Regions from separate parts of the Kribbella sp. NBC_01245 genome, predicted to be linked through region 1. Evidence: riboswitches for the same ligand, from Rfam matches in the RefSeq annotation. Region 1 holds a riboswitch; each other region holds the start of a gene.

Region 1 (2,193 bases):
ATCGTCCTCGCGCAACGCCATCCCCATCGCCACGCGCAGGAAGAACGCCTGCGGCAGCTCGAACCGGACCTTGTCGATGTGCAGCAGATACCGGTCGTACAAGGTCTGCAGACCGAGGAACGCGAACTGCAGATCGCGCTCGGGCCGGATCGCCTCGGCCAGCCGGCCCAGGTCGAACGTCGCCAACTCCGGATCGAGCAGCCCCGCCTCGATCCCGGCATCGACGTACTTCGGGAAATACTCGACGTACGCCGTGGCCATCTCGGCCTGACTCGCCTGCCGGGGTTCACCGTGGACCCGGCCGAGCGTCTCCCGGCGGATCTGGTCGAGCAGTAGTCGCGAGGCGGCGAAGCTGTACTCCGGCTCGGTCTCGACGAACGACCGCGCCGCCATCACCAGCGCCTGCTCGACCTCGTGCAGGGCGATGCCGTTGTAGCAGGAACCGAGCGTCTCGTTCAGGATCAGCTCGGGGTCGACCGAGTCGAGCCCGGCGGCCGCCTCGGCGATGATGACGCGCAGCCGGTCGAGATCCAGCGGCGCCGTACTGCCGTCGATCGCGCGCACCGTGATGACGATCGGCGCGGCCGTGTCGAGCTCACCGGCGTCGGCGGGTACGCGGGCCTTGGCGCGCTCCTCGCGGTACAGCACGTAAGCCCGGGCGACCTGATGCTCACCCGCGCGCATCAGCGCGAGCTCGACCTGGTCCTGGATCTCCTCGACCTGAACGCTCGGGCGGCCGGCAGCGCGCTTGCCCAGCGCCTCGACCACCTGCCCGGTAAGGGTGGCGACCAGGTCGCGAACGCGATGGCTGGCACCCGCGTCCGCGCCTTCGACGGCCAGGAAGGCCTTCGACAGCGCGACGCCGATCTTGCCCGCGTCGAACGCGGCGCTCCGCCCATCACGCCGTACGACGGTCAGGTCCTGAGTTGTTGCGGTGCTTCGGGAGGCCGAAGTGGTGGTCACAAGCTCTCTCTCCTCGCGAGCCTTGGCGGCCCGGAGCCTGCGGGACGGAGAGCACACGACGAGACGGCAGCGCCCATGGCGACGCGGCTGCACATCACGTCCGCGCAGCCCACCCACGAGGCCTCGGACAGCACGTACCGGCGGTACGCGCGCTGATGGCAGGTCTTCGGACTCACGGGCATGCCTGATACCAGGCGCTCCTACCGGCCGTCGCTTCCCGGACCAAGTGCTTCCAGTGCTGTTGACGACTTTCGTTCCCGTTCACCGCTGCGGGGCAGTTCCGGTTTCACACCGGATTCCCTCTTACCCCTGAACCCCTACACCTTGTGGTATAGATCGCCCAGGACCACCAGTGGTTGTGATGCTATCCCGCCTCAACACTTTCGCCCCGCACATCCTCCTCGCGTGTCGCGGTACCAGATCAAGCCGCCAGGGCGTGCAGATCCTGCAGCGTCATGATCTCGGAACCGTGGTGGATCAACTCCCGATTGAGGTGCAGCACCACATGCCCGAACGGCGCCGCCGCATCCAGCCCGGTGGCCTGGCTCAGCCCGATCGTCATCACCTCCTCCTCAGGTAACTCGGCGATCGACTCCTGCCACGCGTCGACCCAATGCGTCAGCCACGCGACGGCGTCCCGCGCGTTGCCATGCAAGGTGATGTCGGTCCGGCTCTGCCTGCTCTCGCCGAACGTCCACTCCCAGCGCTCGAAGAACGTCTCGGTCAAATGCGCGATCAACCACGCGATCGTCCGCGGCCCGCGATGATCCGGCTCAGCCGGCCACTGCGCCGCCCACTCGCCACTCCCATGCAGCCGGAACCGCCCCGGATAGTGCCGCCGCACAATCGTCAACGCCTCGTCACTCGGCCGCCAGAAGTACTGCTCATCAGTCAACTCGGCCAACCTGCCCGACAACACCAACCAGCTGAACCCCAACTGCCCTCGCACCATCGCCATAGCCGACTGCTGGTGCAGAATCTCCCAGTCAAATGGCTCCGGCATCCCACTTCTCCTCACCCCGCGTCGAACGTATGTTCGAATCATGCCTCGCCCGCAACGTCGAAGTCAAACCCCCGCGTGTCGATCACCCGTTCGAGTATGCCCATCTGCTATGCGCGGTTTCAAACGACTGACCTTTGCAGCTAGATGCAAACCATGGGACTTGTTCTGGTGCCCGTTCGACCGTTGGTGACGGACTGTGGTCAGCCTGAGCGGCTGAGATCGACGGC
Region 2 (2,193 bases), 2.5 Mb from region 1:
AGCGGCGACCGGCCCAGTCGCCGTACTCCCGATCGCGCAACCGCGGCGAGATCCGCGCCCGCAGTCCGAACTCCTCGGCCGTCCGTTGCGCGGCCACCTCGGGCGACACCCACGCCTCGGCCTCCGCGTCGAACCCGTTGCCCTTGGCAATGACCTGGCCGATGGCGCGGAGGCCGGCCGGATCAGGCTCACCATCGCCGCCCAGCACCATCCCCCGGAGGCCGGGAGTCAGTGCGTGGGCGACGAGCGTGAGCTTGATCAGGCGACACCACCCGTGGCGGCCGGTACGACCGTGCCGACCGGCTTGAGCCGGCGGTCGGCGAGTCCCGCGAAGGCGAATCCGAGCAACAGCCAGAGCACGGTTTGGGTGCCGAGCGCGGACAGCCGGAACTGCCAGAGCAGGGTCGCCGGGAAGGTGCCGGGGACCTCGTTGACGGCCGGGAGGATCAAGTACGCGGCGATGACCGTGACCGCGAACGCCGCCGTCCCGAAGGCAAGACGTACCCAGGCCGGGGGTTCGGTGAACCGGGCCTCGGCCCAGCGCGCGGCGGCGACGCCGGCCCAGACCGCGAGCAGTCCGATTACCAGGAGCAGCAAGTACGAGATGGTGCGCTTGGTGATCGTCTCGGGATCACCGACGGCCGGCGGATTGGCCGGGTATTTCAGGAACGGCACCAGCACGATGCCGATGAAGCCCGCGGCGGCGAGCCCGAGGGCGGCGTACGAGTCGCTGGTGGTGCGAAGGCGTCGTCGCAGCAGCGTGAAGGCGACCGCGAAGATGCCGCCGAGCGCGACGCCGTACAGGCTGGTCGCGAGGAACAACCCGGCCCGCTGGCCGTTGCGGCTGACCAGAGGTTCTTCCTCTGCCTCAGTAGCGGCGGGATCGTCAGAATGCGTGTGCGTGGGCGCGCCGGCCTCTTCGATGGCGATCGCGGCGTCGATGTGCGGTTCGCCCATCACGTACGCGAAGGTTCCGGCCAGCAGGCCGGCGAAAAGTCCCGCGATCAGTCCACGCACCAGCAGGGAGCTGAAGGTGCGCATGATCGTCGGCTCTAGTGGCAGGGGACGCCGAGCAGGTGGCGGCCGTCGTGCATCAGCTCGTGCATGAGCATGCCGGACCGGGACAACGCACCCTGGTCGAACGTGACCAGGTAGGCGAGCACCAGCAGCAGGCCAAGGGTGAGCATGGCGATCGGGAGCGAGATCGCCGGAGCGGCGACGGCGCGGGCAGGCGTGGGAACAGTCATCGGTGAACCTCCTGGGGAAATGCGCGTCCCCATTGAAAGGCTGCGATGCCTGAGCGTCCTGACTTCCGAGCGGCTGCTCGATTACAGTGGCGCGGCCGTACCGGTCTTGCACCGGTTTCCCTCATGACATCGCAGATGGCTCTCGAACCGTAGGTCCCCACCCCCACCCGGGTCAACGCGTGATGCATCACGCCCTGCCGGCTCAGGCGGCCAGACCGCTCAAAAGGTGAGGCGGTGGTGCCGAAGCGCATCTACGCTGGGGCGATGCCGTCCACGCAGCACTTGCTCGCGTTCGCCCTCACCGCTCTGATCATCATCGTGGTGCCGGGTCCGAGTGTCCTGTTCATCGTCGGCCGAGCCCTCGCCGCCGGTCGTCGCGAGGCGCTGCTCACGATGGCCGGCAACGCCATCGGTGCGGGCGTCATGCTCGCCGCCGTGGCCGTCGGCCTTGGCACGCTCATCGCCGCCAGCTCCGTCGCACTGCTGGTCGTGAAGCTCGCCGGCGCGGCGTACTTGGTCTATCTCGGCGTGCAGGCCTTTCGCCAACGGCGTTCGCTGGTAGCGGCTCTGACCAGCGGAAACACCACCACGCGTGCACGCCAGGCTATGTGGCAGGGCTTTCTGGTGGGGGTCACTAACGCGAAGACCGCCGTGTTCTTCGCGGCCGTACTTCCGCAGTTTGTGGACCGCTCTGCCGGGCACGCGGGTCTGCAGATCCTGCTGTTCGGTCTGACCTTTGTACTGATCGCCTTGGTCAGCGACAGCGTGTGGGCGCTAGTGGCCGGTACTGCCCGCCAGTGGTTCGCCCGATCCCCCAAGCGACTTGAACTGGTCGGCGGTACCGGCGGCCTGATGATCATCGGGCTCGGCGCCGGCATCGCGGTCAGCGCCTCCAAGGACTAGGTACGCCGTGCCGTCCAGACGCCTAGTAGGGCGATTAGGGCGG
Region 3 (2,193 bases), 3.4 Mb from region 1:
AAGGAGAGGCGCTTGCGGACATCGCGATCGAGGCCCGCCTCCACCTCAACGTCGTACGGCACGTGCAGCAACGAGCATGAGGTCGAAATCGTCAACTCGGCGCAGGCCCCGAGCAGCGTCGCGCAGGTGGTGAGGATCGCGCCGAGATCGGCTCGCCAGATGTTCCGGCCGTCCACCACGCCCGCGACGAGCTGCTTTGAGGCGAGCCCTGGCAAACCTGTGAGCTGAACGGACGGCGCAGCCACGAGGTCAACCGCGATACCGTCGACATCGGTTGCCGCGAGCAACGGAAGGGCTGGGCCGAGGTCGCCGAAATACCCTGCTACAAGGAGTTTCGGGCGGTTCGGCAGAGCGGAGAGCCGCCGATAGACCGAGGACAGCGCGTCGAGCTCCGCCTGGCTGCGATCTGCGACGTACGCCGGTTCGTCCAGCTGGACCCACTCGGCCCCGGCATCGGCGAGATGCGCGAGCAGTTCGGCGTACACCTCGACCAGCTGATCCAGCAGATCCAACGGCTGGAAGGACGCACCAGCCTCCGCGGAAGGCTTCGAGAGCAGCAAGAACGTCAGCGGCCCGATCAGCACCGGGCGGGTGTTCACGTCGAGTGCGGACGCTTCGGCAAGCTCCGCGAGCGGCTTGTCGCCCGCAAGGCGGAAGACCGTCGACTCGTCCAGCTCCGGCACCAGGTAGTGGTAGTTCGTATCGAACCACTTGGTCAGCTCGAGCGGCGCCACCTCGTCCCGGCCACGCGCCATCGCGAAGTACATGTCCAGATCGGTCAGACCGAGCGAGCGGTAGCGCCCGGGCACGGCGTCGAACAGCTGGATGTGGTCGAGCATCTGGTCGTAGTACGAAAAAGTGTTGCCGGGCAGGACGTCCAGACCGCGCCCGGCCAGGTCGTTCCAGGTCTCCCGGCGAAGGGTTTGCGCCACGTCGGCGAGGGCGGAGGCATCCAGGTCGCCGGCCCAGTACCGCTCGACGGCCTGCTTCAGCTCGCGCCGGGGCCCGATTCTCGGATAGCCCAGCACAGTGGTGTTGATGTTCACGTCTCTCTCCTCGCGAGCGTGCGGCCGGATCGCCTGACGCCGAGAGAGGAGACGGAACCGGCCATCGCGGCCGAGCCCGGGCTGGCCCTCCCACGGGACCGGCGACCCCCGCGCACCGGTCGGCGCACGGGCTTGAAGGCAGGTCTTCGGACTCACGGGCAGGCCGGTCTCGCGACCGGTGGACCTACTGGCCGTCGCTTCCCAGACGCTAGTCCAGTGCTTCTGACGGCGGTCGTTCCCGTTCACCGCTGCGGGGCAGTCCCGGATTCACACCGGGTTCCCTGTTGCCTCACCCAGCCGTTTCTGACCGGGTGAACCTTCAGCACTCGCCAGCCTAGTCGTTCAAAGCCATTGTGCGACGTGGTTTTGGCAACACCAGCGGCGTTCCGGTCAGCGGGTCCTCGATCACGGCACAAGGCAGACCGAAGACCTCCTCGACCAGCTCCGCCGTCACCACGTCGCGCGGCGGGCCTTCGGCGACCACCTGACCGCCTTTGAGAGCAATCAGGTGGTCCGCATACCGGCTGGCCAGGTTGAGATCGTGGAGGACCAGCACGATCGTCTTACCCCGTACGACGTTGAGATCGTGGACGAGATCGAGCACTTCCAGCTGATGCGCCAGGTCGAGGAACGTGGTCGGCTCGTCCAGCAGCATGATCTCGGCGTCCTGCGCGAGGGCGAGCGCGATCCAGACCCGCTGGCGCTGCCCACCGGACAACTCGTCCAGCGAGCGATCGGCCAGATCCAGCGTGTCTGTCGCCTTTAGTGCATCGAGCACGGCCTGTTCGTCCTGCTTCGACCATTGCCGGAACCAGCGCTGGTGCGGATGACGCCCGCGTCCGACCAGGTCCGCGACCGTGATGCCGTCCGGCGCGATGGGTTGTTGCGGCAGCATGCCGAGCCGGGTCGCGAGTACGCCCCCGGGCAGCCGCGTGACGTCCACGTGGTCGAGCAGTACGACGCCGCCTCGGGGTGCGAGCAGCCGGGCCAGACCGCGGAGCAGCGTCGACTTGCCGCACGCGTTCGCGCCCACGATGACGGTCACCCGGCCGGCCGGGATCCGGACCGAGAGATCCGCGACCACCGGCCGATCGTCGTACCCAAGATTGAGGTGCTGCGCTTCGAGTGCCATAGGTCAGCCTCCGCG
Region 4 (2,193 bases), 3.4 Mb from region 1:
CGTATGCGCACCCCGCACACCGGCCGAGTGATGCGCGAACAGGAACGGCTTGACCCGCTTGTTCTTGACGGCCTTGAGGTTGGCCAGCGCCGGGTTGCTCATCAGCGCGGCGATCTTCGCGGCACTGTCCGCCTCGGTCATCCCCGCATCGCAGCAGTCGCTCACCAGCACGTAATCGGGATTGCGCTTGATGAACTCCTCCATGCTGATCTTCACGTTCCGCTTGGAGGTCAGATCGGCGAAGGCGTTCACCCCACCGGCCTGCCGGATCAGCACCGTGCCGAAGTCGGGACCGCCCGACACCGTCACGCCGCCCTCGAGGTTCGCGCGCAGAATGGCGACTGTCGGCCTTTTGGCGGCGGCGACCTTCTTCTCGACGGCCGCGATCCGGGTCTTCTGGTCCGCGATCACTTTTTCGGCCTGGCCGGAGACGCCGAAGATCTTGCCGAGATCGCGCAGATCGGCGTACACGTTCTCCATCGAGACCGTCTTCGGGTCGATCGCCTCATCACCGAGGCCGTCCGCGGTCGGGCAGAGCGGGCTGAAGATCCACGTCTTCACGCCGAGCTCGCCCAGGCCCTTGCGACTACCGAAGCTGGAGTCGCTGCCCGCGCTGCTGAACACGTCGTTGAACCCGGACAGTACGAAGTCGGGATTCGTGCTGAGCAGCTCCTCGCGACTCGGCAGGTTCTTGTAGTACTTGCGGCTCTTCTGGGCTTCGGCGTACTCGGGCAGCACGACCGCGTCCAAGTACGCCGTACCGACGAGGCGGTCGGAGATGCCCAGCGCGTGCGCCATCTCAATGGCCGGCTGGTACGCCGCGAAGACGCGCTCGGGCGGGCCGTCGACGGTCACATCGAGCCCGCAGTTCTTGACCGTGATCGCGCCGGTTTTTGGTTTGCCACCTGCCTCCGCGGCACCACCGCAAGCGGCGACCAGGCTGAGCATGGTCGCGAACAGGACAGGTTTCAGCAACGCACCAACGGCCATGGGACCGCTCCTCCAGCACCTCGTGGACGGGTCTGACGCGTCGTAGCCGGTCTCCTGGCTGACGGGATACCGCGTTCATCGACAGGCCTTCCCAGCTGCCTTACGCAACCAGTGACCCCCTGCTGGCAGGGTTGTCGACGAACTTCCCGATCACAGTGGCGAGGGCCGCGCCGGTATCGCACCGGCTTCCCGAGCACCACGACGGCGCCACCGTAGCCCATCCCCCGGCCGTGGACTAAATGTCTATTGCTAGACTTATCGTATGGCTGAGCAGATGTACGTCGATCCGCGATCCGGGCGGGGTTACCCGCTGGAGGTCGCGCGCTGGCGCGGGGACGACGGCGCGCCCCTGATGGTGTCCGCGATGCCGGGCATCAGCCGGGAGCAGGTGCTGTCCGAGGTCCGGTCGTTGTGGCGGTATCGCGCGGCACTGCCCGAAGTGGTTGGCGCGGCGGTGAGCATGGGCGAGGGGTGTACGCCGCTGGTCTCGCAGCGGTGGGGCTCGGGCGAGGTGCGGTTCAAGCTGGAGTGGTTCAGTTCGACGGGCAGTTTCAAGGACCGCGGGACCAGCGTGATGATGTCGTACCTCGCCGGGCAAGGTATTACCGAAGTGATCGAGGACAGCTCTGGAAATGGCGGCTCCTCGGTCTCGGCGTATGCCGCTCGCGCGGGGATCCGGGCCCGCATCCTCGCGCCTGAGGGCACGTCCCCGGCGAAGGTGTTGCAGAGCCGGGCGTACGGCGCTGAGGTCTCGTTGGTGCCGGGTGATCGCGAGGCGACGTCGGCGCGCGCCCTGGTGGAGTCGGCTCACACGTACTACGCCAGTCACAACTGGCATCCGTTCTTCCTCCAGGGGACGAAGACGCTCGCCTACGAACTCTGGGAGGACCTCGGCTTCCGCGCACCGGATGCCGTCGTCACCGTGGCAGGCGCCGGCAGCATCGTCCTCGGGCTCGACCTGGGCTTCTCCGAATTGCTCGCGGCGGGCCAAATCTCTCGCCTGCCAAGGCTTCTCGTCGCACAACCCGAGGCTTGTGCGCCCATCGTCGGGGCGTTTGCCGACCGTCCGGTGTCGTTCGCGCCAACGATCGCGGAAGGTACGGCGATCCAGAAGCCGATCCGTCTGCCCGAGGTGCTCGCGGCCATCCGGCGTTCGGGTGGCGATATGGCGGCGATTCCCGAGGCAGACATCGTTGACGCCGT

Evidence for each region. Region 1 has a riboswitch for cobalamin ahead of OG394_RS38955 (ribonucleoside-diphosphate reductase subunit alpha). Riboswitches for the same ligand answer to the same signal wherever they lie in the genome.
Region 2: another riboswitch for cobalamin. It lies ahead of OG394_RS27210 (CbtB domain-containing protein); the one in region 1 lies ahead of OG394_RS38955 (ribonucleoside-diphosphate reductase subunit alpha).
Region 3: another riboswitch for cobalamin. It lies ahead of metE (5-methyltetrahydropteroyltriglutamate--homocysteine S-methyltransferase); the one in region 1 lies ahead of OG394_RS38955 (ribonucleoside-diphosphate reductase subunit alpha).
Region 4: another riboswitch for cobalamin. It lies ahead of OG394_RS22905 (ABC transporter substrate-binding protein); the one in region 1 lies ahead of OG394_RS38955 (ribonucleoside-diphosphate reductase subunit alpha).

Annotation. Positions count from the first base shown of each region.
Region 1 is NZ_CP108487.1:8,463,380-8,465,572, forward strand. It holds gene OG394_RS38955 (ribonucleoside-diphosphate reductase subunit alpha) at 1-963, opposite strand, end outside; cobalamin riboswitch at 1,104-1,329, opposite strand; gene OG394_RS38960 (DinB family protein) at 1,385-1,966, opposite strand.
Region 2 is NZ_CP108487.1:5,962,115-5,964,307, reverse strand. It holds gene OG394_RS27220 (histidine phosphatase family protein) at 1-211, opposite strand, end outside; gene OG394_RS27215 (CbtA family protein) at 259-1,041, opposite strand; gene OG394_RS27210 (CbtB domain-containing protein) at 1,053-1,247, opposite strand; adenosylcobalamin (AdoCbl) riboswitch at 1,283-1,395, opposite strand; gene OG394_RS27205 (LysE family translocator) at 1,512-2,150, shown strand; gene OG394_RS27200 (MFS transporter) at 2,147-2,193, opposite strand, start outside.
Region 3 is NZ_CP108487.1:5,071,783-5,073,975, forward strand. It holds gene metE (5-methyltetrahydropteroyltriglutamate--homocysteine S-methyltransferase) at 1-1,046, opposite strand, end outside; cobalamin riboswitch at 1,167-1,382, opposite strand; gene OG394_RS22890 (ABC transporter ATP-binding protein) at 1,381-2,178, opposite strand; gene OG394_RS22895 (FecCD family ABC transporter permease) at 2,182-2,193, opposite strand, start outside.
Region 4 is NZ_CP108487.1:5,076,028-5,078,220, forward strand. It holds gene OG394_RS22905 (ABC transporter substrate-binding protein) at 1-990, opposite strand, end outside; cobalamin riboswitch at 1,018-1,206, opposite strand; gene OG394_RS22910 (pyridoxal-phosphate dependent enzyme) at 1,253-2,193, shown strand, end outside.